DNA from 3 places in the Thauera chlorobenzoica genome. Region 3 is predicted to be linked to each of the others. Evidence: predicted binding sites of a transcription regulator. Region 3 holds the regulator's gene; each other region holds the start of a gene.
The links. Region 3 encodes FNR, which switches genes on or off when oxygen is low (the NO sensors DNR and NnrR bind a similar motif). Its sites were predicted from a motif close to TTGANCTAGNTCAA; they were not measured.
Positions count from the first base shown of each region.

Region 1 (9,722 bases), 1.0 Mb from region 3:
GGCCGGTCCCGACGGTCAGGCGATCCTCGACGCCTATCGCAAGCTCAAGTAATCGGCTGATGCATCGGCCCCGTCAGCGGCGGGGCCATTACTCTGTTCAGGAGAAATGCCCATGAGAGCGTTCCTCGATTCGCTGTACCGCCTGTCCGGAGGCCTCGCCGCGGTCGGCATGGTGGCCACGCTGGTGCTGGTCACCTCCGGCGTCGTGACCCGGCCGCTCGGCATCTACCTGCCGGGCACCGACGACTACGCCGGCTATGCGATGGCGGCCTGCGGCTTTCTCGCGCTCGCCTACACCTTCAAGCACGGCGAGCACATCCGCGTCGGTCTGGTGCTCGAGCGTGTGGGACCGCGCCTGCGTGCGGCGCTGGAGTGGTTTTCGCTCGCAGCCGGCACCGCGGTGGCGGCGACGCTGGCGTTCTACTCGATCCGGCTGGTGCTGCAGTCGCACGAATTCGAGGACATCTCGCAGGGCGTGGATGCCACGCCGCTGTGGATTCCGCAACTGACGATGGCGTTCGGTTCGGTGGTGCTGCTCGTTGCGCTCATCGACGACCTGGTGATGACCACCCTGGGGTGCGAACCGACGCGACTCGCACACGCCAGCGGCGAAGCCGCGCGCATGGAATGAGGAGCGCGCCATGGAACTGATGATTGCGGCCGTACTGATCGGCCTGATGCTGGCGCTGCTCGCCGGCGGCCTGTGGATCGGGCTGGCGCTGATGGCGATCGGCATCCTCGGCATGCTCGGCTTCACCCCGCGTGCGCCCGGCGACGGCATGGCGGTGGCGATCTGGAGCCACGGCTCGAGCTGGACCCTGACGGCGCTGCCGCTGTTCCTGTGGATGGGTGAGATCCTGTTCCGCACCAAACTGTCCGAGGACATGTTCAAGGGCCTGTCGCCCTGGCTCGAGCGCCTGCCGGGCCGCCTGCTCCACACCAACATCATCGGCTGCACGCTGTTCGCCGCGGTGTCAGGCTCGTCGGCGGCGACCTGCGCCACCATCGGCAAGATCGCGCTGCCCGAGCTCGAGCGCCGCGGCTATCCCGAATCGATGGCGCTCGGTACCCTGGCCGGTGCCGGCACGCTCGGCCTGCTGATCCCGCCCTCGATCATCATGATCGTGTATGGCGTGGCGGCCGACGTGTCGATCTCCAAGCTGTTCATCGGTGGCGTGCTGCCGGGCATCCTGCTGGCGACGCTGTTCATGGGCTGGGTGGTGGTGTGGTCGCTGCTGAACCCGGGCAAGATCCCCGCCGCCGACCTGAAGACCAGCTTCGTCGAGAAGCTCGTCGCCTCGAAGAACCTGATCCCGGTGATCCTGCTCATCGGCGGCGTGCTCGGCTCGATCTACAGCGGCATCGCCACCGCCACCGAGGCGGCGGCGATCGGCGTGATCGGCAGCCTGATCATCGCCGCCAGCCAGCGCACCCTGAACCGCGCGAGCTTCCTTGCCGCGTTGCTGGGTGCCACCCGGCTGTACTGCATGATCGCGCTGATCCTCGCCGGCTCGGCCTTCCTGACCCTGGCGATGGGCTACATCGGCCTGCCGCGCCACCTCGCCGGGTGGATCGGCGCCCTCGGCCTCAGCCCGGCGATGCTGCTGGTGGCGCTGGCGATCTTCTACGTGCTGCTCGGCTGCTTCCTCGACGGCATCTCGATCGTGGTGCTGACGATGGCGGTGCTGATGCCGACCATCCAGGCCGCCGGGATCGACCCGCTGTGGTTCGGCATCTTCGTCGTGGTGGTGGTGGAGATGGCGCAGGTGACCCCGCCGGTGGGCTTCAACCTCTTCGTGCTGCAGGGCCTCACCGGGCGCGACATGGCGGTGATCGCACGCTATGCGCTGCCCTATTTCCTGCTGATGGTGCTGGCGGTGGTGCTGCTCTACCTGTTCCCCGGCCTGGTGACCTGGCTGCCGGGGCACATGATCGGTTGATGAGCCCTCGTGCCCGCGGCCGGCAGGCTTCAGTCGCCGCGCGCGAGCGGGGGATTTTCGATCGGTTGCGCGGCGAGCTCCGCCGCGCGCGCCTCGGCCACCAGCCAGTCGTGCACCGTAGCCACGCGCGGGTCGGCGAGCGCGCCGGCGGAGTGGATGACGCAGTAGCGCTTGCCGGTGCACACCGACTGCGCGAAGGGCGCCACCAGGCGGCCGCTGTCGAGTTCGTCGGTGATCAGCGTGCGGCGCGCGATCGCCACCCCCATGCCGGCGATCGCGCACTGCATGGTGATGTGGTTGCGGTTGAACATGTAGCCGCGCCGCACCTCGACCTGGGGCGCACCGATCGCCTTCAGATAGCGCTCCCACTCGGCATAGGGCGGGCTGCCGCGCCAGGCGGTCATGTCGTGCAGCAGCGGGTAGTGGGCGAGGTCGTCGGGGGTCTGCAGCGGCGGCCGCCCCTCGAGCAGGAGCGGCGAGCATACCGGGAAGATCTCCTCCTCCAGCAGCACAGCGCTCTGGAAGCCGGGATAGCTGCCGTCGTTGAGGTCGATCGCGAGGTCGAACTCGCCGTCGCGCAGCGAATAGGTGCTGTCCTCGGCCACCACCTGGAGTTCGATCTGCGGAAAGCGCCGCATCAGCCGCGGCAGCCGCGGCACCAGCCAGGTGGCAAGGAAGGAGGGCAGGGTGCGCACCCGCACCACCCCGCTGAGCGCGCCGCCGCGCAGGCGGCCGATCGCCAGCTCGACCGCGGCATAGGCCGGATCGACCGCGGCGAGCAGGCGATTGCCCGCGTCGGTGAGCTCGAGGCGGCGCGGCAGGCGGCGGAACAGGCGCTGGCCGAGCCAGTCCTCGAGTAGCTTGATCTGCTGGCTGACCGCGCCGGTGGTGATGTTCAGTTCCTCGCCTGCACGGGTGAAGGACAGGTGGCGCGCGACGGCGAGGAAGACGCGCAGCCGGGTGTGGATCTGGGAAGGTGCGCTCGTACTCGGTCGGCGGCGGCTTCGTCGTCGACGCGGCGCAGGCGCAGTCGGGCGCCTCGACCGAGGCCGAGCTCGCCGTGCCCTATCCCTTCGACACCGGCGCCGAGCTGCTCGCCCAGTGCCGCCGCCATCGCCTGCGCATCAGCGAGCTGATGCTCGCCAACGAATCCGCCTGGCGCAGCGAGGCCCAGACGCGCGCCGCGCTGCTGCGCATCTGGGAGGTGATGCGTGCCTGTGTGGCGCGCGGCGTCGGCCACGAGGGCGTGCTCCCCGGCGGGCTCAACGTGCGCCGGCGCGCGCCCGCGCTGTATCGCAAGCTCAGCGGGCAGGCCCGCGGAGGTAACATGATCAGCGACTCGATGACGGCGCTCGACTGGGTCAATCTCTATGCGCTCGCGGTCAACGAAGAGAACGCCGGCGGCGGCCGCGTCGTCACCGCACCGACCAACGGTGCGGCCGGCATCATCCCGGCGGTGCTGCACTACTACATGAAGTTCATGCCCGGCAGCGACGAGCGCGACGTGGAAAATTTCCTCCTCGCCGCCGCCGCGGTCGGCGTGCTGTGCAAGAAGAACGCCTCGATCTCCGGCGCCGAGGTCGGCTGCCAGGGCGAAGTCGGCTCGGCCTGCGCGATGGCGGCGGCCGGCCTCGCCGAGGTGCTCGGCGCCACCCCCGAGCAGGTCGAGAACGCTGCCGAGATCGGCCTCGAGCACAACCTCGGCCTGACCTGCGACCCGGTCGGCGGGCTGGTGCAGGTGCCCTGCATCGAGCGCAACGCGATGGCTTCGATCAAGGCGATCAACGCCGCCCAGCTCGCCCTGCGCGGCGACGGCGCGCACACGGTGTCGCTCGACCAGGTGATTCGCACCATGCGCGACACCGGCCGCGACATGCTCGACAAGTACAAGGAAACCTCGCGCGGCGGCCTCGCGGTCAGCTTCCCGGAGTGCTGAGCGCGGCCTGATGGAACACGACCCCCCACCGATTCAGCGCAGCCGCTTCACCTCGGCCCGTGCGCGGCGCATCTCCGCCGCGCCGGGACGACCCCCGCCCCGGCATCCCTGACCACAACGTCATCCACGAGGAGACCCCCCGATGACCACCGCCACCCCCACGGTTTTCCAGCGCGTGCTGCGCATGAGCCTCATCTCCCAGATCGCCATCGGTCTGGTCCTCGGCGTCGCCCTGGCGCTGATTGCGCCCGGCGCGACCGAGTCGGTCGCCCTGCTTGGCGATCTCTTCATCGCCGCGCTGAAGGCGGTGGCGCCGATCCTGGTGTTCGTGCTGGTGGCGGCGGCGATCGCCAACCACAAGCACGGCCAGCCCACCCACATCCGCCCGGTGCTGGTCCTCTACCTGCTCGGCACCTTCGCCGCCGCGCTGGTCGCGGTGCTCGCCAGCTTCGCCTTTCCCACCACGCTGGTGCTCGACGCGCCGGCGGCCTCCGGCACCCCGCCGGGCGGCATCCTGATCGTGCTCAAAAACCTGTTGCTGAGCGCGGTCTCGAATCCGGTCAAGGCGCTGATGGAAGCCAACTTCATCGGCATCCTGGCGTGGGCGATCGGGCTGGGCATCGCGCTGCGCCACGCCGGTGAAGGTACGCGCAAGGTCCTCAACGACCTCGCCGGTGCGGTGTCGCAGATCGTGCATGTGGTGATCCGCTTCGCCCCGCTCGGCATCTTCGGCCTGGTCGCTGCGACCCTGGGCGAAGCCGGCCTCGATGCGCTGCTCGGCTATGGGCAGCTGCTGCTGATGATCGTCGGCTGCATGCTCTTCGTCGCGCTGGTGGTCAATCCGCTGTTCGTGTTCTGGAAGCTGCGCACCAATCCCTATCCGCTGGTGTTTGCCTGCCTGCGCGAGAGCGGCGTCACCGCCTTCTTCACCCGCAGCTCGGCGGCCAACATCCCGATCAACCTCGAGCTGTGCCGTCGTCTGGGCCTGCACGAGGACACCTACGCGATCTCGATCCCGCTCGGTGCCACCATCAACATGGCCGGCGCCGCGATCACGATCTCGGTGATGACGCTGGCCGCCGCCCACACCCTCGGCATCCCGGTCGACTTCCCCACCGCGCTGCTGCTGTGCATCGTGTCCTCGCTCGCCGCCGCCGGTGTGTCGGGCGTGGCCGGAGGTTCGCTGCTGTTGATCCCGATGGCGACCGCGCTGTTCGGCATCGAGGCCGACGTGGCGATGCAGGTGGTGGCGATCGGCTTCGTCATCAGCGTGGTGCAGGACTCGGCCGAGACCGCGCTCAACTCCTCGACCGACGTGCTGTTCACCGCCGCCGCCAGTGCCGCGGCGACCGGCGAGGCGCTGAACCTGGATCGTGCCTGAGCCCTCATGCAAGCGAGTCAACACTTCGCCAGCGGCAACTACGCCGGTGCCTGCCGGAGGCGCTGGCGGCCTGAACCGCCGCCACTCCTGCGGCGCAGCGCTTAGAAGCGGTAGCCGAGACCGACCATGAACACCCACGGGGCGACATCGACATCGACCGCGACCTTGTCGGTGCCGAGCCTGGCGGTGGCAGTGGTGTCGATGTCCACGTACCACAGCGCGGCGTTGACCATCACCCGGTCGGTGATCATGTAGTCGGTGCCGAGCTGCAGCGACAGACCCCAGGACGCGTCCAGTTCCAGGCTGGAAAAGCCGTTGGCGTGCTGTGCGCGGCTGAAGTCTTCGTCGAAAAACCGGGTGTAGTTGATCCCGGCGCCGATGTAGGGCTGCCACTTCGAGTCCGGCGCCAGCGGGAAATACTGCAGCGACAGGGTCGGCGGCAGATGCCTGAACTCGGCCAGCCTGCCGTCGATGCCGGGGGCGATGCCGGAGACCTTGACCTGGTGCTTGAATGGGGTGGCCGCGAGCAGCTCGATGCCGACGTGATCGGTCAGCATGTAGCTCAGGGTCAGGCCGAGCTGGGTGTTGTTGTCGATCGTCGCCTTGCTGCCGGGCACCGCACTGGCGTTGACCTGGACGGCAGAGCTGTCGTCCTGCGGGGCGACCACCGCGGCGCCGGTGCGCACGATGAAATCGCCTTCCTGGTACGCCATCGCGAGCGGGCTGGCGAGGGTGAGCGCAAGGGCAGAAGAGAGAAGGGCGCCTGTTTTCATTTCGGACTTCCTGAGCGGGTGAAAAAATTCGGTCCCGCTGATGCTATGACGTCAGGAAAGTCTGGATTTGATCCAAATCAATGTTCAATGGCGTCAAACATTGATCTGGATCAACAAATAAACATTTTGCAGTGCATCATGTTTCGATGTTTTTTGCTGCAATGACTGATTTTTAGTCATGCTGCGACGCAATGTGATGGAAAAACGGGCGAAACCCGGCGGGCCATGAGATGGCCGGCCGGGAGGTGGATACGGGGAATGCGGAGGCGAGCGCGCGATGCAGGGCGCCGTTGCGGCGCCGTGGTGCGTTCAGGCCGGCTCGAAGTGCTCCAGCAGCAGCTGCACGCTGCTGACGCCGTTGTACTCGTTGATGCCGAGCTTGTAGGCGGCGTGGATCTGGGCGGCGGCGCCGTCGGCGTGGTTGAAGCGGATCGCCTCATGGCGGATGCCGTTGCGCGACAGCTCGAGCTTCAGGTGACGGTTCTTGAGCAGGCGCTGGCGCTCGACGCGGAAAACATCGTCGAACAGTGGGGCAGGGAAGTCCTGGCCCCAGATTTCCGCTTCCAGCATGCGCACCGCATCGAGGGCGAAATAGCCGGACTCGAGGTTGCCGTCGGTGTCGACGCGGCGCTGCAGGTCGGCGGGGGCGATCAGCTCGCCGACGACCTCCTCGAAGGCGGCGTCGAAGTTCGCCAGCTCGCTCTCGCGGATGCTCAGTCCGGCGGCCATGGCGTGGCCACCGAAACGCAGGATGAGGTCGGGGTGGCGCTTGGTCACCAGGTCGAGCGCGTCGCGCAGGTGGAGGCCGGGAATCGAGCGCCCGGAACCCTTGAGCTCGCCGTCGGCGGCGCGGGCGAAGGCGATCGTCGGCCGGTGCAGGCGTTCCTTGATGCGGCCGGCAACGATGCCGATCACGCCCTGGTGCCAGTCGGGCTCGAACAGCGCGATCGTGGCGCGGCCACCGGCACCCGCATCAGCGTCGAAGCCGGCCAGCCGCGCGAGCGCCTCTTCCTGCATGCCGGCTTCGATCGTGCGGCGCTCGCGGTTGAGGCGGTCGAGCTCCTGGGCGATGTTCATCGCCCGCCCGGGGTCGTCGGTGACCAGGCATTCGATCCCCAGGCTCATGTCCGACAGCCGCCCGGCGGCGTTCAGGCGCGGGCCGATCATGAAGCCGAGGTCGGTCGTGCTGGCGCGCGCCGGGTCGCGCCCGGCGAGCGCGAACAGGGCGCGGATGCCGGGCTGCAGACGGCCGGCGCGCATGCGCGCGAGGCCCTGGGCGACGAGGATGCGGTTGTTGCGGTCGAGCTTGACGACGTCGGCGACAGTGCCGAGCGCGACCAGGTCGAGCAGCGCGGCGAGGTTGGGCTCCTTGCCGCCGGCAAACGCCCCGCGCTCGCGCAGCTCGGCGCGCAGCGCGAGCATGGTGTAGAACATCGCGCCGACGCCGGCCAGCGCCTTGCTCGGGAAGTCGCAGCCGGGCTGGTTCGGATTGACGATGACGTCGGCCTCGGGGAGGACGTCGCCGGGGAGGTGGTGGTCGGTGATCACCGTGGCCATGCCGTGGGCGCGCGCGGCGGCGATGCCTTCGACGCTGGCGATGCCGTTGTCGACGGTGATGAGCACGTCGGGCTCGAGCCGCGCGGCAATCTCCACCATCGCCGGCGTGAGGCCGTAGCCAAGGGTGATGCGGTCGGGCACCAGGTAGTGCACGTCGGCGCCGAAGGCGCGCAGCGCGCGCATGCCCACCGCGCAGGCGGTGGCGCCGTCGCAGTCGTAATCGGCGACGATGACCAGGCGCGCGCCGGCCTCGATGGCGTCGGCGAGCAGCTGCGCCGCTTCGCGGGTGCCTCTGAGGGCCTCGGGCGGCAGCAGGTTCTTCAGCGCGGTGTCGAGTTCGTCGGCGCGGGTGATGCCGCGCGCGGCGTAGAGGCGGGCGAGCAGCGGATGCAGGCCGGCGTCGGCGAGGCGGTCGAAGGCACGCTGTGGCACGGCGCGGGGCTGGATGCGGAGGGTGAGGCTCATCGGGAGGCGGGGGCGGAGGCTGCGCCGGAAAGCGGCGGGTCGGGGAGCGGGGCTAGGGTCTTGAGCAGGGCGCCGAAGGCATGGGGCTTGCACCAGAATTTCCAGCGGTCGCGGGCGCGCACGTCGAGTTCCAGGGTGCCGTGGTCGCCCGGCGCGCTCAGGTGCAGCACATCGATACCGCCACGGCCCAGGGCTGCGGCAAGGGGAGCGAACCAGTCGCGCTCGAGCGTCTCGAGGCCGGCACGCCAGCTGTCGACGTCGCGCTGCTGTGCTGCACGGAGCAAAGTGTCGAGCATCACCAGGGTGCCGCCGCGGAGGGCGGTTTCCAGGCACAGCGGGGCGGGCTTGAGGCCTGCTGCCCGCGCCAGGCCAGCGAACAGCGGCGCGCTCGCCTGCACGCCGGGCAGGGGCGCGCGCGGCTGTGCCGCCAGGGCGCCCGCACCCCACAGCCACAGGCTGTTGACCGCGCGCCGGCCGGTTTCTTCGCGGACGCGGTTGAGCGGATGATTGTGCAGCACGATCTGCGCTTCGTTCATCACGCGCTGCCACTGGCGGGCGTCTTCGCCTTCGGGGAGGAAGTGCTTCACCGGGCGGCCGACGACGTCGTCGAGCGGGTACAGCTTCACCCGCGCCGCTGCGGCCGGGCGCAGGTACCAGCGCGTTGGGGCACAGGCCTCGAAGTGGCCGAGATCGGCGAAGCTGTCGTTGAGTGCGGCGACCAGCTCCGCGGCCTCGGCGGCGTCGAGTTCGTCTTCGGCGAAGCTGTTCAGCAGCAGGTGTTCGCGGGCGAAGGACAGGTTCACCGGATCGGCGCACAGCCACACCGCGTCTGCGTCGGGACGATGGCGAGGATCGACGGCGTGACCGCCGGCTTCGCCCAGGCGGCGCAGCGCGGCCAGTGGCAAGGGCGCGCCGTCTTTGTCCGGGGGCAGGCCGAAGCGGCGTGCGAGCTGGCGCTCGAGCGGCTCGAAGTCGTGCATCCGCCAGCGCCCGAGGCCGAGCAGGCGCTCCAGTCCGGGCAAGGCCAGGCCGCTGGCGGGGCCGACGAGACTGGCGGACGGCCACAACAGGCCGGGAATCAGGAGCTGGATCGGCATTAGGGGAACAGGGTGGGAAGCGGCGCGAGTCTAGCATGCGTGCCTGCCGCGCTGCGGCGAGGCGCCAGGTCCGGGTGCGCGCGCGGGAATGGTGGATTCCGGAGCGAAAGGCCGGGGCTGGCGCAACCGAGTGTCCGCCAGCCTGTCGAAGAAAAACGGGGTTGATCGAGGAGGAAAGGCCATGAGCCCGGAACACCTGTCCGCACTGATCGCCGAGATCGAAGCCGAAACGCCGCTCGATTTCGGTGCCGTGGCGATCGATGCACAGTACGCACGGCGGCTGATGGCCAGCCATTTCTGTGAAATCGATGCGCGCCTGGCGGCCTGCGGCCTGCTCCTCGAGGACCGGCTGGAAATGATGGCGGCGATCGCCGCGCATGCGCTGGTCGAGAACATGCTGCTGCAGCTCGTGCAGCTGCGCACGGTGGCGGCGCTGCACGAACGGAGAAGGGCGCGCGGCGGCGAGCCACGGGGCTCCGGGGCGGCTGGCGGAGACGGGCCGAAGGCGGCGGAGGGGCCGGCGGCGGGGCTCGACGCAGGCGCCGATGCGTCCGTCGATGCCGCGTTCCGGGA
Region 1 is NZ_CP018839.1:2,451,204-2,460,925, forward strand. It holds gene Tchl_RS11335 (TRAP transporter substrate-binding protein) at 1-52, shown strand, start outside; gene Tchl_RS11340 (TRAP transporter small permease) at 113-631, shown strand; gene Tchl_RS11345 (TRAP transporter large permease) at 642-1,940, shown strand; gene Tchl_RS11350 (LysR substrate-binding domain-containing protein) at 1,970-2,908, opposite strand; partial or broken gene Tchl_RS11355 (L-serine ammonia-lyase) at 2,926-3,876, shown strand; gene sstT (serine/threonine transporter SstT) at 4,019-5,257, shown strand; gene Tchl_RS11365 (OmpW/AlkL family protein) at 5,359-6,030, opposite strand; gene recJ (single-stranded-DNA-specific exonuclease RecJ) at 6,340-8,052, opposite strand; gene Tchl_RS11375 (hypothetical protein) at 8,049-9,149, opposite strand; gene Tchl_RS17980 (hypothetical protein) at 9,331-9,722, shown strand, end outside.
Region 1: Tchl_RS11365 (OmpW/AlkL family protein) is a predicted target of FNR. The motif match lies at 6,131-6,144, and genes of this name have one in related genera.

Region 2 (9,722 bases), 940 kb from region 3:
CATGCGGGCGTCGAGCTGCTGTTCGAGCAGGCAGTTCATCGCCGCCGCCGCCCCGGCGACGCAGGCGATGCCGACGGTGGCGGCGAACACGGTGAGCGCATCGGGCAGGCCCATGGGCACGGCGAGGAACATGCCGATCACCGCGCAGAACACGATCAGGGTATTCACCCGCGGCTTGGTCAGGGCGTAGAAGGCGCGCAGGCGGTTGGCGCGGGCGGCGTCCAGGGCGAAGCTCTTCATCCTCTTTTCTCCTCGATCGTCTGCGGCGCAGTGGCCCCACCCCGTGCCCCGGCGACCGGCAGCGGGCGCGGGGTGCCGAGGCGGAACACGATCCACACCATCACCCCGAGCAGCAGCGCCGCGCCGGCGTTGTGTGCGGCGGCCAGCGCCAGCGGCAGCGACAGCAGCACGTTGGCGATGCCCAGGCCGAGCTGCAGCGCGAGCACGGCGAGCAGCGCCGCGCCCAGGTCGACGGTGGCGCGGCGCCGGCACAGCGCCGCGCCGAGCACGGCGAGCGCCCCACCGGCGGCGAGCGCGCCGAGGCGGTGCGACCAGTGGATCGCGGTGAGTGCGGCGTTCGACAGCAGCTCGCCGTCGGCCGTCATCCCCAGCTCGCGGACGAGGTGAAAGGCGTTGGCGTAGTCCGCCGCGGGCGCGAAGCTGCCGTGGCAGGTGGGGAAATCGGCGCACGCAAGGGCGGCGTAGTTGGTGCTGGTCCAGCCCCCGAGGGCGATCTGGAGGACGAGCAGGACGAAGGCGAGGCAGGCCCCCGCACGCAGCCGCCCAAGCCGCCCCGATGCCCCCGCGCGGAACGATCGCGCCCCCGCGGGCGCAACGGTGCCGATCTGCAGCGCAGCGCCGGCGCGCAGCGTCAGCCACCCGAGCAGCGCCAGCGTCGTCAACCCGCCGAGCAGGTGGGCGGTGACGATCGCCGGCTTGAGCAGCAGGGTCACCGTCCATTTGCCCAGCAGGCCCTGGAACAGCACCACCCCGAGCAGGGCGAAGGCTACCGCAGGCGCGGCGCGCGGGCTGGCGCGCAGGCGCCAGGCGAGCGCGGCGACGACGACGAGCAGCAGGCCGAGGCCGGCGGCAAGATAGCGGTGGATCATCTCCTTCCACGCCTTGGGCAGGCTCACCGGACCGTCGGGTGCGGCGGCCTGGGCGTCGCGGATCGCCTCCGCGGCGTGCGCCGGACTGGGGGTGCCGTAACAGCCCGGCCAGTCCGGGCAGCCAAGGCCGGCATCGGCCAGGCGCACGTAGGCGCCGAAGACGACGACGACCAAGGTCAGCACCAGCGCCGCGAGCACCAGCCCGCGGTAGAGCGCCAAGGCGCCGCCGCCTTCTTGCGCAGGCGCAAGGGGCGGCGCCAGAGGCTGGACGACAGCAGGCGCACGGCACGGCGGCAAACCGGCGCCGGCGCTCACGGCCGCGCTCCCGGCGGGGTGCGCCCGAGGGCGGAATACTTGAGCAGGCGCTGCAGGTCGCGGCTCAGCGCCTGCGCCGCAGCGGTGCGTCCGGAGGTGTCGTCGAAGCGCATCATCCGCTGCCCGCGCGGATCGACCAGGTAGATCGTGCCCGGCGCCGCCGGTGCCAGCGCCTCCAGCCAGGCGGCATCGGCGCGGGCGAGGCGCAGCCCGTCGGCAGGCGAAGTCCCGGATGCGGTGCCGGACGCGGTGCCGGGCGAAGGTCCGGGCGAGGTGCCGGACACGGCGCTGAAGAGCGCCTCGGCGGCAGGCTCGCCGCCGTCGGTAATCAGCCACACCCGGCCGACGCGCGCCATCTCCCTGGCCTGGGCGAGGCGCGCCTGGCGCATCACGTAGAGCGCGCGAGTGCAGGCGGCGTCGCAGGCTGCGGGGGCGGCGAGGAGCAGCGTCCACCGCCCTTCGAGTTCGGCCCGCGCCAGCGCCGGCTGCCCGCCGGCGCCGTCGAGGACGGTGGCGGGCAGGGGCGCCGGTTCGAGCAGGGTGCCGTGGTTCACCCGCCCCTGCGGCGGCCACAGGTAGAACATCAGGTAGGACGCCACCACCGGCAGCACGCAGACCACGGCGAGCAGCAGCAGCGTGCGGCGCGCGCGGCGGCGCGCCGCGGGCGGCAGCGGGCGGAGCGGCTCAGCGTCCGGCAGCGGGAGGGTCGGGCTGGTCATGGCGTCTCCACAAGATCAGGCGCCGGGCGTAGCCGGCGGTCAGCACGGCGGCGAGCGCCGCCAGGGCATACCACTGGAAGGCGTAGCCGCGATGGCGTTCGATGCCGGCCGCGGGCAACGGCCAGTCGCGCACCAGGCCGTCGGCCGCGGCCGAAGTCTGCAACACGATCCACGGCGCGACGCATCCCGCCCCCGCCGGGGCGCCGGCGCACGGCGGCAGACCAACCCCGGGCTGGGCGCCGAGCCGCGCCGGGTCGAGCACCTGCCACCGCCGCCCGCCCGCGTCCGGCCCGCCCACCTCAGGTTCGTACACCTCCGTCCCCCCCCGGACCAGGGTGAAAGGCGAAGCCTCGGGCAGGTGCAGGCGCCCTTCCAGCACCGCGCGCCCGGCGGCGAGCGGTGCTTCGGGCAGCGCGCCACGGTCGGCTCCGGCCGCCACCCAGCCGCGATCGACCAGCACCACGCCCGAGCCGTCGGCCAGGCGCAGCGGCGTCAGCACGTGATAACCGGCACGCCCCTGGTGGGTGCGGTTGTCGAGGAAGACGGTGGCCGCAGCCAGCCATTCGCCTTCCAGCCGCAGGCGCTGCCCGGGGCGCAGGCCGGGGGCCGCGGGCGTGGCGGCGAGCGCCGCGTCGGCCGGGGCGCTGCGTAGCGGAGCCTGCGCGGCGGCATCGAGCGCGGCCTGCAGCGCGGCCTTGTCCTGCGCGCGCCGCAGCTGCCAGTTGCCGAGCGCGACGGTGAGCGCGACCACCGCCACGCCCGCCAGCAGGGGAAGGCCGTGGCGCAGCCAGGCCCGCCCCATGCCGCGCCCCACTGCCCTCTTCCCTCCCCGCCGTCCCGCCGGGCCCCCGGACGGCAGTCCGCGGACGCCCGGCGTCGACATCGATGTGCCCCGGTGCCCGATCACAAGCCGCTCACAACCAATACACGACGACGAACAGGATCAGCCACACGACATCGACGAAATGCCAGTACCAGGCCGCAGCCTCGAAACCGAAGTGGCGTGCGGGGCTGAAATGCCCGGCAAATGCGCGACACAGCATCACGATCAGCATCAGCACGCCGATCGTCACGTGCAGACCGTGAAAGCCGGTGAGCAGGTAGAAGGTGGCGCCGTAGATGCCGCTGTCCAGCCGTAGCCCGAGCTCGCGCCAGGCGTGGCCGTACTCGTAGGCCTGCAGGCCGATGAACAGCAGGCCGAGGGCGATGGTCAGCGCCAGCCCGAGCTTGAGCTGGCCGCGCCGCGCCTGCAGCAGGCCATGGTGCGCCCAGGTCAGGGTGGCGCCCGAGCTGAGCAGGATCAGGGTGTTGAGCGCGGGAATGCCCCAGGCCCCCACCGGTGTGAACGGGTCGGCGCCGCTGGGCGTGTACGGCCCGGCGGTGGGCCAGGCGCTGGTGAAGCCGGGCCACAGCAGGGCCTCGTTGGCACCCGCGGCGAGCCAGGGCACGGCGAGCACGCGGGCGTAGAACAGGGCGCCGAAGAAGGCGGCGAAGAACATCACTTCGGAGAAGATGAACCAGCCCATCGACCAGCGGAAGGAGCGCCCCACCCGCCGCCCGTAGAGGCCGGACTCGGATTCGCGCACGACCTGCCCGAACCAGCCGAACAGCATGTAGACGAGAACCGCAACGCCGCCGAAGAACAGCCACGGCCCGGACGCCACCCGGTTCAGCCACAGCGCCGCACCGGCGCCGAACAGCAGCAGCGCGAGCGCGCCGATGATCGGGTAGGTCGACGGCGCAGGAACGAAATAGCGCTCCGCCGAGTGCATGCTGGAAGCCTGGTTCATGATCTGCTCTCCGTTGCGTTCCCCGTTTCCCTGTCGGCCCCGCCAGCCTGTCCGCCCCGCCGCGCCGCCTACGCGGCTCCGGCACGCGCAAGCACCCACTGCACGATCGCCACCAGGCCGAGGACGAAGGCCAGCCCCACCAGCACCCCGGCCACGACCACCGCCCTGGGGTCGAGCTGCGCTGCGTCCTCATGCCAGGCGCGGCGCTTGCGGATGCCGACGAAGGACCACAGCACCGCACGCAGCGTCGCCCAGAACCCGGCGCGGCGCGGCGGCGGTGCCTCCCCGCCACTCATGTCGCCCCCGGCGCGTTCACCGCGGCGGAGGTGCTGCGCCCCTGCAGCATGAAGAAGGTATAGGACAGGGTGATCACCCCGATATCGTCCGGCAGCGCCGGATCGACGACAAACACCACCGGCATGGTCCGCACTTCGCCCGGCGCCAGGGTCTGCTGGGTGAAGCAGAAGCAGTCCATCTTGTTGAAGTAGCGCGCCGCCCGCTGCGGGCCGTAGCTCGGCACGGCCTGGCCGGTGACCGCCACCGCGCCGGGGTTCGACACTTCGTAGTCGACGTGCACCAGCTGCCCCGGATGGACCTCGATCGAGCGCTGCAATGGCTGGAAGCGCCACGGCAGGTCGTGCAGGTTGGCGTCGAACTGGACGAGGATGCGGCGCCCGGCATCGACCTGGGAATTTCCCGCCGCCGCGCGCGCGCCCTGCTCGGCCTCGGGGCGGAGGAAGTTGTTGATCCCGGTGACTTCGCAGATCTGTTCGTAGAACGGCACGAGCGCGAAGCCGAAGCCGAACATCACCACCGCCGACACCAGCAGGCGCAGCAGCAGGCGGCGGTTGTCGGCAGCGCGGCGATCGCGGGCGGGGGCGTTCATTGGCCGAAGACCTTGTACTTGAGGATGACGAGGACGAAGAAGGCGGCAGCCACCGCGGCGAGCATCAGCCCGGTGCGGCGGTTGGCGGTCCTGCGGTCGCTGGGGTGCATGATCTTCAGCGCACCAGCGGCGCGTCCTCGAAGGTGTGGTGGGGGGCGGGCGAGGGCACCGTCCATTCCAGGCCTTCGGCCCCTTCCCAGGCGCGGGCGGCGGCACGCTCGCCGCCGCGGATGCAGCGGATCACCACGGCGAGGAAGATCAGCTGCGACAGGCCGAAGCCGAAGGCGCCGATCGAGGCCAGCATGTTGAAGTCGGCGAACTGCAGCGCGTAGTCGGGAATGCGCCGCGGCATGCCGGCCAGGCCGAGGAAATGCATCGGGAAGAAGGTGATGTTGAAGAACACCATCGAGCACCAGAAGTGCAACCGCCCGAGGGTTTCATTCGGCATGTGGCCGGTCCATTTTGGCAGCCAGTAGTAGGCTCCGGCGAAGAGCGCGAACAGGCTGCCGGCGACGAGCACGTAGTGGAAGTGGGCGACCACGTAGTAGGTGTCCTGGACCTGGATGTCGATCGGCGCGATGGCGCAGATCAGCCCGGTGAAGCCGCCGATCGTGAACACGAAGATGAAGCCGGTGGCGAACAGCATCGGCGTCTCGAACGTCATCGCCCCGCGCCACATCGTCGCCACCCAGTTGAACACCTTCACCCCGGTGGGGACCGCGATCAGCATCGTCGCGTACATGAAGAACAGCTGGCCGGCGGCGGGCATGCCGGTGGCGAACATGTGGTGGGCCCACACCGCGAACGACAGGATCGCGATCGAGGCGGTGGCGTACACCATCGAGGCGTAGCCGAACAGCGGCTTCCTCGCGAAGGCGGGGATGATCTGGCTGATGATGCCGAACGCCGGCAGGATCATGATGTACACCTCGGGATGGCCGAAGAACCAGAAGATGTGCTGGTACATCACCGGGTCGCCGCCGCCGGCGGCGTTGAAGAAGTGGGTGCCGAAGTGGCGGTCGGTCAGGATCATGGTCACCGCCCCGGCCAGCACCGGCATCACCGCGATCAGCAGGTAGGCGGTGATGAGCCACGTCCAGCAGAACAGCGGCATTTTCATCAGGGTCATCCCGGGGGCGCGCATGTTGAGCACGGTGACGACGATGTTGATCGCGCCCATGATCGAGCTCACCCCCAGGATGTGGAGGGCGAAGATCGCCAGGTCCATCCCCATCCCCATCTGCACCGACAGCGGCGCGTACAGCGTCCACCCCGCGGCGGTGGCGCCGCCGGGGACGAAGAAGGACGCGAGCAGCAGGATCGCCGCCGGCGGCAGCAGCCAGAAGCTCCAGTTGTTCATGCGCGCGAAGGCCATGTCGGAGGCGCCGATCATCAGCGGGATCTGCCAGTTGGCGAAGCCGACGAAGGCCGGCATGATCGCGCCGAACACCATCACCAGGCCGTGCATGGTGGTGAGCTGGTTGAAGAACTCCGGCTGCACCACCTGCAGCCCGGGCTGGAACAGCTCGGCGCGGATCGTCAGCGCCATCACCCCGCCGGAGAGGAACATGACGAAGCTGAACACCAGGTACATCGTGCCGATGTCCTTGTGGTTGGTCGTCGTGATCCAGCGCATCAGGCCGCTGGGGCCGGCGTGAGGGGCGTGAGGGGCGTGAGGGGCGTGAGGGGCGTGAGGGGCGTGAGGGGCGTGCGGCAGGTCGTGCGGGGCGGCGGCCATGCGGAAATCCTCCTGTCGGATGGCGGCGGGGGCGGGCGGGGACGGATTCATCGCGGCGCCCGCGCCGCGTCCGCCAGCGCGCTCGGCACGGCGCGCTGCTCCCGCACCCAGGCGCGGTAACGCTCGGCCGACACCACGTGCACTTCGACCGGCATGAAGCCGTGGTCGCGTCCGCACAGCTCGGCACAGTTGCCACGGAACACGCCTTCCCGCTCGGCGCGGAACCAGGTGTCGCGGATGAAGCCGGGAATGGCGTCCTGCTTGACGCCGAAGGCCGGCACCCACCACGAATGGATGACGTCGTTGGCGGTCAGCAGGACGCGGATCTTCTTCCCGACCGGCACCACCAGCGGGTTGTCGACTTCCAGCAGATAGGTCTCGCCCTTGGGCGCGGCGCCCTCGATCTGGGCGCGCGGCGTAGCCAGGCTGGAAAGAAAGCGGATGCCTTCGCCCTCGCCCTGGAGGTAGTCGTAGCCCCACTTCCACTGGTAGCCGGTGGCCTTGATCGTGAGGTCGGGGTTGGAGGTGTCCTTCATCTCGATCACGGTCCTGGTCGCCGGCCACGCCATGCCGAGCAGGATCAGCACCGGCACGATCGTCCACGCGATCTCGACCGCGGTGTTCTCGTGGAAATTCGCCGCCACCGCGCCGCGCGACTTGCGGTGGCGGAACACCGCCCAGAACATCACGCCGAACACGCCGACGAAGATCAGCAGGCAGATCACCAGCATCAGGGTGTGGAGGTCGTGAATCTGCGCGGCGATCGACGTGACCGGCGCCGGGATGTTGTAGCGGGCGGGCAGATCCTGCGCGAGCGCCGGTGTCGCGGTCGCGGCCGTGATCGCGATCCAGCCTGCTGTGCGGCCTGCACATGTCATGGCATCACCCCCAAGTCCGCTTCGTTTTCGGCAGGTGCCAACGATGTTGCCATAGCGAAAAACATCGCCGCAACACGGTTTTTTGATAAAAGTCAATATCGTGCAGCGCACGATCTGCTAGCAGCCTCGAGCCGCAAGGCTTCGGCAGGGCGATTCGGGGTTTTCCCATGGGTTCGTTTGCTGCGCCGCAATATCCGTCTTTCCGGCTGCGCCACCGCCCCGCTCCACAATCGGCCGCGGCGGGATTACCCTTGTCGCACGCCACCCCTGGAGCCTTGCCCTGGACCCCGCCGCCCTCCCCCTTGCCGCTGTCGACGCCTTCGACGCCGCCGCCGCCCTCGCCGGGGGCATCGGCCTGTTCCTGATCGGCATGCACATGCTGACCGAAGGCCTCAAGCTCGCCGCCGGCCGCGCGCTCCCCGCCCTGCTCGAGCGCGGCACCGCGACCCCGGCGCGCGGCCTCGCCGCGGGCATGCTGATGACCGCGGCAGTGCAGTCATCGACCGCGGTGACGGTCGCCAGCATCGGCTTCGTCAACACCGGCCTGCTGTCGCTGAAGAACGCGATGTGGGTGATCTTCGGCTCCAACGTCGGCACCACGATGAACGCCTGGCTGGTGGCGGCGCTCGGCTTCAGCTTCAGGATCGACGCCTTCGCCCTGCCCTTCGTCGGCGTCGGCGCGGTGCTGATGCTGGCCGCGCGCAGCGTGCGCTGGGCCAGGCCCTGGCCGGCTTCGGCGTGCTGTTCCTCGGCATCGACGTGCTCAAGGACGCCTTCTCCGGCTTCGGCGCAACCATCAGCCTGCAGGACTACGTGATGCCGGGGGTGGCGGGCTGGCTGACCCTGGTCGCCATCGGCACCGTGCTGACGGTGCTGATGCAGGCCTCGGGCGCGGTGATCGCACTCATCATCACCGCCGCGCAGGGCGGGCTGATGTCGGTGGAGGCGGCCTGCGCGATGGTGATCGGCACCAACATCGGCACCACTTCGACCGCCATCCTGTCGGCGATCGGCGCCACCTCCAGCGCCCGCCGCCTGGCCGCCGCCCACGTCATGTTCAACCTCGTCACCGGCAGCGTCGCGCTGCTGATGCTGCCGCTGCTGATCGGCCTGCTCGGGCTGCTGCGCACATGGTTCGAGCAGCCGGCAACGCCCGCGGTGATGGTGGCGATGTTCCACACCGCGTTCAACCTCCTCGGCGTGCTGCTGATGGTGGCGCTGGCGGCGCCGATGCTGCGCTTGCTGTCGCGCCGGTTCCGCAGCCAGGAAGAGGAAATCGCCCGCCCCCGCCACCTCGACCCGCCTTCGCTGACCGTTCCCGACCTCGCCCTGCATGCGCTGCGCCAGGAACTGGGCCGTACCCAGTCCTTCACCACCACCGCGCTGACCGCCGCCGCCCGGGTTCCACCGGACGCGCCCTGGATCGAGCGCCAGGCATCGACCCTGGACGCCCTCGCCCCGGAGATCACCGCCTACATCGGCAAGCTCAGCGGCGCGACCCTGCCCGCGGCGCTGGTCGAAGCGCTCGCCCACAGCCTGCGCACGCTGCAATACCAGGAGAGCGCCGTCGCCGCCGTGCGCCAGGCCGGTAGCCTGGGCGCGACGCTGGGCGCGGCGCCCGGCGCTGCACTCGACGCCGCCGTCGCCACCTTCCGCCAGGCGGTGGCGGCGCTCGCCGCGAGCGCCGATGCGAGCCGCGGCGAATTCAGCGCCGCCGCGGTGGAAGTCCTGCTGGAAGAGGTCGAAGCGCACTACCAGGCGCTCAAGGAAGCGCTGCTGCTGCACGGCGCGCACGCCCGCATCGACATCGCCACCATGCAGGACTGGCTGCGCCTGGCCAGCCTGCAGCGGCGCGCCACCGAGCAGGTAGCCAAGGCCGCGCGCATGCTGGCGGTGCTCGACGGCGACCTGAGCCCGCAGCAGGCGGCACAGGCAAACGCCGTCGATGACGGCAATGGGCACCCCGAGAGCTGAGCGGGAATGGCCGAAATGCTTCGTCAGCAAGGCGGATGACATTTCCTGCGGCGCTGGCGGGCGCATTCGGCGGCCCCGGGAGCGGCCGGGATGCGCCGGGACAGCGCTAGAATGCGGTCCATGTTTGCCGACACCCCCTCCCCGCCGCCGGCCACCGGCGGCCGCGCCCAGCAAGTCCTCGCCCACGTTTTCGGCTATTCCGCCTTCCGCGGCGAGCAGCAGGCGATCGTCGAGCACGTCGCCGCCGGCAGCGACGCCCTGGTGCTGATGCCCACCGGCGGCGGCAAGTCGCTGTGCTATCAGATTCCGGCGC
Region 2 is NZ_CP018839.1:672,376-682,097, reverse strand. It holds gene Tchl_RS03350 (heme o synthase) at 1-240, opposite strand, end outside; gene Tchl_RS03345 (COX15/CtaA family protein) at 237-1,328, opposite strand; gene Tchl_RS03340 (hypothetical protein) at 1,421-2,143, opposite strand; gene Tchl_RS03335 (SURF1 family protein) at 2,109-2,945, opposite strand; gene Tchl_RS03330 (cytochrome c oxidase subunit 3) at 3,058-3,933, opposite strand; gene Tchl_RS03325 (DUF2970 domain-containing protein) at 4,002-4,229, opposite strand; gene Tchl_RS03320 (cytochrome c oxidase assembly protein) at 4,226-4,819, opposite strand; gene Tchl_RS18090 (cytochrome oxidase small assembly protein) at 4,816-4,929, opposite strand; gene ctaD (cytochrome c oxidase subunit I) at 4,935-6,455, opposite strand; gene coxB (cytochrome c oxidase subunit II) at 6,605-7,435, opposite strand; gene Tchl_RS18255 (Na/Pi symporter) at 7,812-8,252, shown strand; gene Tchl_RS03305 (Na/Pi symporter) at 8,174-9,409, shown strand; gene recQ (DNA helicase RecQ) at 9,530-9,722, shown strand, end outside.
Region 2: coxB (cytochrome c oxidase subunit II) is a predicted target of FNR. The motif match lies at 7,518-7,531, and genes of this name have one in related genera.

Region 3 (9,722 bases):
TGGTACCCCGGCTGGTGGCGCTCGGCTACAAGCGCTGCATCTACGCTACCGCGGCCACTGTCGATCTGCTCGGCGTCATGCTGATGGACTCGGCCCACATCCAGGAAAAAGAGGCCGAATGGGCCTTGCGCAACGCCCGTGCGCGCAAGGCCCGACGCAGGGTGGAGCCGACCCCACTGTATACCGTGGAGCAGGCGCGGAGCAGCCTGGGGCGCTTGCGTGCGGTTTCCTACGATACGCCGTACGAGCCGGGGCCAGGGGTGCGCTGCCGTTTTCGCGATGCCGGGCATATCCTGGGCTCCGCCGTGATCGAGATCGAGATCGACGTCGGGGGGCATACCCGCAGCCTGGTCGTGTCCGGCGACCTCGGCCAGCCGATGCGTCCGGTGCTCCACGACCCGACCCCGATTCGCCGCGCCGACTACCTGTGCATCGAGTCCACCTACGGAAATCGCGCCCACCGCTCCTTCGATGCTACATGCGTCGAACTCGCCGCCATTTTGCGCCATACCCTGCAGCAGGCTGGCGGCAATGTCATCATCCCGGCCTTTGCCGTCGGCCGCACCCAGGAAATGCTGTTCGTGCTTGCCGAACTCGTGCGCTCGGGGCGCATCGAGCGGCTCGATGTCGTGGTCGACTCGCCGATGGCCGCCGCGGCGACCCAGTTGACGGTTCGTCATGCCGACCTGTGGGACGACGAGACTCGCGAGTTGTACGCCTGGACACAGCGCAACACGGACCGCTTCCGGCTGCGTTTCGTCCAGGACGTCGAGGAGTCGATGGCACTCAACAGCGTCGGTGGCGGGCTGGTGATCATCTCGGCCAGCGGGATGTGCGACGCCGGGCGCATCAGGCACCATCTGCGCTACAACCTCGGCCGCCGCGAATGCGCGATTGTCATCACCGGCTTCCAGGCGGCGGGCACCTTGGGGCGGCGTCTGGTCGATGGCGCACGCCAGGTCAGCCTGTTCGGCGAGCGCATCACGGTGCAGGCGCGCATCCACACCATCGGCGGTCTGTCGGCGCACGCCGACCAGCCTGCGCTGCTGAACTGGTTGCGCCATTTTGAGGCGGCGCCGCGCAGGACTTTCATCGTGCATGGCGAGGCCGAAGCGGCGGCGGCGTTCGCCGTCGCTGCCGAACACGAGCTTGGCTGGCCCGCCCTCACGGTGGCCGAGCCGCTCGTCCCCTACCTTCTGGGTTGATCGCCTCACCGGGTGGAGGGGGCGCCGCGATGAGCGATGAAGGGTACTGCAGCGGGCGCAGCGTGGAAGCGGGGGAGTCGCCGTCGCTCCTGCACGCGCGCGCGGCAAGAAGCCGGGCGCAGCGCCGGCCGGTGGGTGAGGTTTCGCGCTCAGGCGTTGTAACGCGCCAGGCGGGCAGGGTCGTGCAAGGTGATGCGCTTGCCCTGCACACTGATCAGGCCGACTTCGCTGAGGTCGTGAAAGATACGCGACAGGGTTTCAGGGGTGAGGTTGAGGCGGGACGCAATCACCTGCTTGCTCGTCGGCAGCGAAATTTCGCAGGGTTCGTCACTGTCGGCGACCTGGAGCAGATAGCCGATCACGCGCTGCATGCTCGAGCGCAGCGAATAGGTTTCGACGTCCTGGATCAGGCCGTGGAGCCGGATCGACAGGCCGGCAAGGAGCTTGCTGGCAAAGGTCGCATCCTGTTCGATCATCTCGCTGACCACCGCCTGGCTGACATGCACCAGCACGGTATCGGCAAGGGCTTCGGAAAACACCGGGTAGGGGTGGTTCATGAACATCACCGCCTCGCCGAAACTTTGCATCGGGCCGATGATTTCGACGACCTTCTCGGTCCCTTGGGACGACGAGAAGGCCAGCTTGACCTGGCCCGACACCACGAAGTAGAAGCCGTGCGGCTGGTCTCCGCGCTGAAACAGCACTTCGCCGCGCGAGACGTGGCGTTCGCGGGTGTAGCGCGAAACGCGCTCGATGTCGGTGTCGGACAGTTCGCTGAACAGCGGGATGCGTCTGAGCAGGGCGGGTATGTCGAGCGGGGCATGGGGGGGCATCGGCGGGCTCTCCGTATCGAGGCGCAATTTTAATCGAGGCCGGGGCGCGGACTCGCACCGGAGCTCGGGTTTCTTTCGTTGAAAGGGGACGGATGTACTACACAATCAAGCATCTTCATGTGACCTGCGTCGTACTCAGCGCAACGGGCTTTCTGCTCCGCGGGCTGTGGATGTTTACCGGCAGCCCGCTGCTTCAGCGGCCATTGACCCGGGTGCTGCCCCACGTTGTCGACAGCCTGTTGCTGCTCAGTGCGATCAGCCTCGCGATCATGATCGGGCAATACCCGTTTGCGGCCGACTGGGTCACGGCGAAAGTCTTCGGGCTGATCGCCTACATCCTCCTGGGCACCGTGGCGCTCAAGCGCGGCAGAACGCCGGCGGTGCGGACCACCGCCTTCGTCGGTGCGCTGCTGGTGTATGCCTGGATCGTGTCGATCGCCATCACCAAGAACATGGCGGGGTTCTTCGCCTGAGTCCGGGCGGCGGGAAAACCTCCCCGCCGGCAGCGCTCAGCGCGCGCCTGGCTGGTGCTGGATGAGGCTCTTCAGCCGTGCCGGCTCGAGCAGGCGGACGTGCTTTTGCTGCACGGCGATCAGGCCTTCGTCCTGGAAACGCGAGAACGCGCGCGACACCGTTTCCAGTTTCAGACCGAGGTAGGAGCCGATCTCTTCCCGCGTCATGCGCAGGTTGAACTCCTGGGCGGAGAAGCCGCGCGCGGTGAACCGCTGCGACATGTTCAGCAGGAAGGCCGCCAGGCGCTCCTCGGCCCGCATTGAGCCGAGCAGCATCATCACCCCGTGATCGCGCACGATCTCGCGGCTCATCACCTTGTGGAACTGCAGCTGCAGCCCTTCGACCTCGTGCGACATCTGCTCGAGCTTGTCGTAAGGGATCACGCAGACTTCGCTGTCTTCGAGCGCGACCGAATTGCAGGAATGGACCTCGGTGCTGATCCCGTCCAGGCCGAGGATCTCGCCGGTCATCTGGAAGCCGGTGACCTGCTCGCGGCCGTCTTCGAGCAGCACATCGGTCTTGAACGAGCCGGCACGGATGGCGTAGATCGCCTCGAACGGGTCACCCGCGTGGTAAAGGTTGTGCTGGCGCTTGATCTTGCGTCGCGCACCGACGAGCTCGTCGAGGCGGTTCAGCTCGCTGTTGGACAGCCCGAAAGGCAGGCACAGCTCCACCAGATTGCACTGCGAACAGGCAGACTTGAGTCCGCTTACGGTAATTGGCACTGTCGCCCTCATCTGCACGATAATCCGGCCTCCCCGACAAATGACCCCGATGGAGACCCCGGGCGCCCGGCATTCCACACCCGTTGACCCACGTCAACCAAAAAAATCAGGCGTTCTGCCATTGTTCGTCACACACAGCAGCAGCTAGATCATGAAAAGCCAGAACGAACTCCTCTTCGATCCGCAACTGATCCGTAGATTCGATATCAACGGGCCGCGGTATACCTCTTACCCGACAGCGGACCGCTTCGTCGAGGCCTTCAACGCCGACGCACTGAAGGCCTGGCTGGCAAAACGGGCCATCGGCGGGGTAAGCAGACCGCTTTCATTATACTTCCACATCCCGTTCTGCAACACGATCTGCTACTACTGCGCCTGCAACAAGATCATCACCAAGGATCACGGTCGTTCTGCCAAGTATCTGAAATACCTGGCTAAAGAAATCGAAATGCAGGCTGCCTGCCTTGAGGGCAGCCGGCAGGTGACGCAGCTTCACCTGGGTGGAGGCACCCCGACCTTCCTCTCGCACGACGAGATGCGCGAGCTGATGGCTTCGGTGCGCGAGCATTTCACCCTGGTGCCCAACGGCGAATACTCGATCGAAGTCGATCCGCGCAAGGTCGATTTCGATACCGTCAAGCTGCTCGCCGAGCTCGGCTTCAACCGCATGAGTGTCGGCGTGCAGGATTTCGCCGAGGATGTGCAGCGGGCGGTCAACCGTGTGCAAAGTTTCGAGGAAACCCAGCTCGTCATCGATGCCGCGCGCCAGACCGGGTTCAAGTCGGTCAGCATGGACCTGATCTACGGCCTGCCCAAGCAGAACGTGATCAGTTTCAACCGCAGCCTCGAGCAGGTGCTGCAGATCTCGCCCGATCGCATTTCGCTCTACAGCTACGCCCACCTGCCCGGGCTGTTCAAGCCGCAGCGCCGCATCCATTCCAGCGACATGCCCAGCGCCGACACCAAGCTGCAGCTGCTGCAGCTGGGCATCCGCCGCCTCACCGAAGCGGGCTACGTCTACATCGGCATGGACCACTTCGCCAAGCCCGATGACGAACTCACCGTGGCCCAGCGCCAGGGCCGCCTGCACCGCAACTTCCAGGGCTATTCGACGCAGGCCGAGTGCGATCTGCTCGCCTTCGGGGTGTCGGCGATCGGCAAGATCGGCCCGGTTTATGCGCAGAACGTCAAGACCCTGGACGAGTATTACGACGCCCTCGACCGCGACGAGCTGCCGGTGCTGCGCGGCATCGAGCTGACTGCCGACGATCTGCTGCGGCGTTCGATCATCCAGGCGCTGATGTGCCACTTCGAGCTGTCGATGCAGTCGATCGAGATCGCCCATCTGGTCGATTTCCGCGATTACTTCGCCGAAGAGCTCGCCGACCTGAAGGAAATGGAAAAGGCCGGGCTGGTGAAGATCGAGGGCGACTGGATCACCGTACAGCCGGCCGGTCGCCTGCTGGTGCGTGGCATCGCGATGGTGTTCGACCGCTACCTGCGCGCCGACCGCGAGCGCGCACGCTACTCGCGGGTGATCTGACCCCGCCCTTCGCATCGACTGCCGGGGCGGCAGGCGGCCGACACGGGCCGGTCATGCGGGGCGGAAGCAGCGGTTGCGGGGCGTTGATTCCGCCGCTTCAGCGAAGCGAAATCGGGCGGGCAGGATGCTGCACTGCGGCGTAAAATGCCGCTTCAGCCATCCCTGAGACGCCTGCCCCATGCCCCGTGTGCCATGCCCGATACCGGCTATTTCGCTGTCTTTCTGATCGGCCTGCTCGGCGGCACGCATTGCGTGTCGATGTGCGGCGGCATCGTCGGCGCCCTCACCCTGCAGCTGCGCTCGCCGGGCAGCAAGCCGCAATGGTCGCTGCATCTGGCCTACAACCTCGGCCGCATCGCCACCTATACGGTGCTGGGCGGGCTGGTCGGCGCGCTCGGGTCGGTCGGCATGGTCTACGACGGTATGCTGCCGGTACAGATGACGCTGTACGTGCTGGCGAACCTGATGCTGGTCGCGCTCGGCCTCTACCTCACCGGCTTCACCCGCCCGCTGGCTCCGCTCGAGCGCGCCGGCCATGTCGTGTGGCGGCAGATCAAGCCCGCCACCCGCCGCTTCCTGCCGGCGCGTTCGGTGCGGCAGGCCTTGCCCCTTGGGCTGCTGTGGGGCTTCATCCCCTGCGGGCTCACCTACTCGATCCTCGCCACCGCCCTGGTGAGCGGCTCAGGCGCGCGCGGTGCCGGGCTGATGCTGGCGTTCGGCCTGGGCACGCTGCCCAACCTGCTGCTGGCGGGGATGCTGTTCCTGAAGTTCCGCGCGTTCACCCGCAGCAGCAAGGTGCGCCTGGCTTCCGGCCTGCTCGTGCTCGGCTTCGGCCTGTTCGGCCTGTACCACGCGCCCACCCTCGGTGGCGCTCTGTGGCGCGGTATTGTCTGCCTGTGAGCCTGCCGCAGCGGCTGACACATGGTCCCCTGACAGTGCGCGCAGGATCGGGCAGGGGGTAGCGGCGTCGCTGTGGCGGCAGCACTGCACCAGTTCGGCGAGCGCGTCGCGCATCTCCTGCAGCTGGCGGATGCGGGCTTCGATCAGCCCGATCTTGGCCTGGGCGGCGGCGCGGGCGCGCTCACGGTCGGTGTCGGCGTTGAGCGCCAGCAGGCCGTCGATTTCCTCGAGCGAGAAACCGAGCTGCTGGGCGCGGCGGATCGCCCGCAGGCGGGCGAGTTCGGCCGTGCCGTAGGCACGGTAGGCGCCGCGCGCGGGGGCCGGCTCGGCGAGCAGGCCGCGGCGCTGATAGTAGCGGATGGTCTCGACGCCGACCCCGGCGGCCCTGGCCAGGGTGCCGATGGTGAACGTCGGTGCGACATTCTGGTCCATGGATGTTGACTCCGTACTTCGGTACGGGGTTTACACTGCGCGTCATCGATCATCCGCGCAAGAGGGGCCGCCATGTCGCACGCCACGCTGAACCTGCCGCCGCACGCCACGCCGGTGCCGGCCGCTGATTCCCTGGAACTGGCCATCACCGGGATGACCTGTGCCGCCTGCTCGAGCCGGCTGGAAAAGGTGCTCAACCGCCTGCCCGGGGTTCAGGCCGCGGTCAACCTCGCCACCGAACGCGCCATCCTGCGCTTCGCCCCTGGCGCCCTGAGCCTGGAGCAGGCGATCGCCGCGGTCGAGCGTGCCGGCTTCGGCGCGAGCGACGCCCGCCGGCTCGAGCGCGAGGCCGAGCGCGCCCGCCAGCACGCCGTGTGGCGCGTCGAGTTCAGGCATTTCTGGATCGCCGCACTACTCACCCTGCCCCTGGCGGCGCAGATGCCGGCGATGTTCGGTTTGTGGCCGGGGGGCGAGATCCACCACGACTTCGTCCCGCGCGGACTGCAGCTGCTGCTCGCCACGCCGGTGCAGTTCTGGATCGGGGCGCGCTTCTACCGTGGCGCGTGGGCGGCGGTGAAGGGCGGGGGGGCGAACATGGATGTGCTGGTCGTGCTCGGCACCAGTGCGGCCTACGCCTACAGCGTGTTCGTGACCCTTGCCGGTCGCCACGATCTGCACGTCTATTTCGAGGCCTCGGCGATGATCATTACCCTCGTGCTGCTCGGCAAGCTGCTCGAGGCGCGTGCCAAGGCGCGCACCACCGCGGCGCTCGACGCCCTGCTGCGGCTGCAGCCGAAGATGGCGCGCATCGAGCGCGACGGCGAAGTGGTCGAGGTTCCGGTCGAGTCCCTGCGCCCGGGCGACGCCTTCGTGCTGCGCCCGGGCGACGCGGTGCCGGTCGACGGCATCGTCGAGCGCGGTGAGTCGGCGGTGAGCGAAGCGATGCTCACCGGCGAGAGCCTGCCGATCGACAAGCGCGCCGGCGACACCGTGTTCGCCGCCACGATCAACGGCAACGGCCTGCTGCGCTGCCGCGCCACCGGGGTCGGCGCGCACACCCTGCTCGCCGGCATCATCCGCCTGGTCGAGCAGGCCCAGGGCTCGAAGGCGCCGGTGCAGCGCCTCGCCGACCGCATCTCGGCGGTGTTCGTGCCGGTGGTGGTGGGGATCGCGCTGCTGACCTTCGCCGCCTGGTATGCCGCCGGTGGCGACTTTCAGCAGGCCCTGATCAATGCCGTCGCGGTGCTGGTGATCGCCTGCCCGTGCGCGCTCGGCCTCGCTACCCCGACCGCGATCATGGTCGGCACCGGCCAGGGCGCGCGCGCCGGGATGCTGGTGAAGAACGCCGAGGCGCTGGAACTGGCCGAGCGCATCGCCGTGCTCGCGGTGGACAAGACCGGCACCCTGACCGAAGGCCAGCCCGCGCTCAGCGACGTGGACCCGGTCGCGGGGTGGACGCGCGCGCGCCTGCTGGGGGTGGCGGCGGCGCTGGAGCAGGGCAGCGCCCACCCGATTGCCGCCGCGGTGGTGGCGGCGGCGAAGGCCGAAGGCGCGGCCCTGCCCGCGGCGGAGGCGGTGCGGGCGGTGGGCGGCATGGGGGTCGAAGGCCGGGTCGGGGTGGATGGTGCATCCCGTGCCGTGCTGCTGGGGGCGCCGCGCTTTCTCGCCGGGCGCGGGGTGGCCCTGCCTGACGGTGCCTGCGAGGCACTGGCCGCCGGCGGCCGGACCCTGGTCGCGGTCGCGGTCGATGGGGTCTTCGTCGGCCTGCTCGGCGTGGCCGACCGCGTGCGCGTGGACTCCGCCGCGGCGGTGGCGCGCCTGCAGGCGAAGGGGGTGCGGGTGGTAATGCTGACCGGGGATCATCCGGCCACTGCCGCGGCGATCGCCCACCAGACCGGCATCGCCGAGTGGCGTGCCGGCGTGCTGCCGGGGGACAAGGCGGCGGTGGTGGATGCGCTGCGCAGCGGTCAGGTGCTGGACGCGGGAATGGGGAACGAAACCGGAGAGGGCGCCGGGGATGGGCTCCGCTCAGGCCACGCGGCGGACGGCGCCGGCTCGGGCCGGGCGCCGCTGCGGGTCGGGATGGCCGGCGACGGCATCAACGATGCGCCGGCGCTGGCCGCGGCCGATGTCTCGTTCGCGATCGGGGTCGGTGCCGACGTCGCGGTCGAAGCCGCCGACATCACCCTGGTGCGCAACAGCCTGCACGGCGTGGCCGATGCCATCGACCTGTCGCGTGCCACGCTGTCCAAGATCCGCCAGAACCTGTTCTTCGCCTTCGTCTATAACGCCCTGGGCATTCCGTTGGCGGCGGCCGGCCTGCTCAACCCGGTGATCGCCGGTGCGGCGATGGCGATGAGTTCGGTATCGGTGGTCAGCAACTCCCTGCTGCTGCGGCGCTGGCGGGCCGGGCGCTGAACGGACGGGGGCAGGGGAACGGTATTTTCAACCAAGGAGCAAAACAATGAGCGAAGTGACGATCAAGGTCGAAGGCATGAGCTGCGGTGGCTGCGTGAACAACGTGACCGGTGTGCTGAAGGCGCTGGCCGGGGTGGACGATGCGCAGGTTTCGCTGGAAAACGCCTCGGCAACGGTGCGCTACGATCCGGCCAGAGTGTCGATCGAGGCGCTGCGCGCGGCAGTGGAGAATGCCGGTTTCGATTCCCCGGCAAGCTGACTCCCCCTATAATCCGCGCACTTTTTCCACGGGAGGGCATCATGGGTTTCGATCTGGTCAGCGCCGGCAAGGACGTGCCGAACGACATCAACGTCATCATCGAGATCTCCGCGCAGGGCGATCCGATCAAGTTCGAAGTGGACAAGGACAGCGGCGCGGTGTTCGTCGACCGCTTCATGGGCACCTCGATGCGTTACCCGCTGAACTACGGCTACGTGCCGCACACCATCGCCGGCGACGGCGACCCGGTGGACGTGCTGGTGGTCACGCCCTTCCCGCTCGCTCCGGGCGTGGTCATCCGCTGCCGCCCGGTCGGCGTGCTGAAGATGGAAGACGACGGCGGCGTCGACGCCAAGGTGGTCGCGGTGCCGGTGTCGAAGCTGACGCCGCTGTACGACAAGGTGCAGACCACCGCCGACCTGCCCGAGCTGCTGATGAAGCAGACGGTGCATTTCTTCGAGCACTACAAGGATCTCGAACCCGGCAAGTGGGTCAAGGTGCTGGGCTGGGGCACGGTCGACGATGCCAGGCAGGAAATCCTCAACGGCCTGGCTGCGGCCAAGAAGTAAACCCGTACTGCGCAGTCAGACTCGAAAGGCCCGTGATGCGGGCCTTTCGTCGTATACGGCCGCCATCTGCCGGGTGGGAAGGGGCCCTCGTCGCCGAGCCGGACCCGTTGCCGGCGCTGCAGCCGAGCGCATCCGGCAACCGCTGCCCGATCCGCTACGATGTCAGGCAAGCACCCCGCTCCTTGTGCAAGAGTCACCGAGTCAATGAGTTCTCCCCGTTCATCCTCCCTTGCCGTTTTCGCGCTGATCCTCCTTTCCCTGATCTGGGGCTACAACTGGGTGGTGCTGAAAAAAGTGCTCGCCTACGTGGACCCTTTCGATTTCT
Region 3 is NZ_CP018839.1:3,464,891-3,474,612, reverse strand. It holds gene Tchl_RS16205 (MBL fold metallo-hydrolase RNA specificity domain-containing protein) at 1-1,205, shown strand, start outside; gene Tchl_RS16200 (Crp/Fnr family transcriptional regulator) at 1,355-2,038, opposite strand; gene Tchl_RS16195 (SirB2 family protein) at 2,131-2,511, shown strand; gene fnr (fumarate/nitrate reduction transcriptional regulator Fnr) at 2,548-3,288, opposite strand; gene hemN (oxygen-independent coproporphyrinogen III oxidase) at 3,428-4,819, shown strand; gene Tchl_RS16180 (sulfite exporter TauE/SafE family protein) at 5,012-5,719, shown strand; partial or broken gene Tchl_RS16175 (MerR family transcriptional regulator) at 5,822-6,151, opposite strand; gene Tchl_RS16170 (heavy metal translocating P-type ATPase) at 6,224-8,569, shown strand; gene Tchl_RS16165 (heavy-metal-associated domain-containing protein) at 8,616-8,828, shown strand; gene ppa (inorganic diphosphatase) at 8,870-9,397, shown strand; gene Tchl_RS16155 (DMT family transporter) at 9,602-9,722, shown strand, end outside.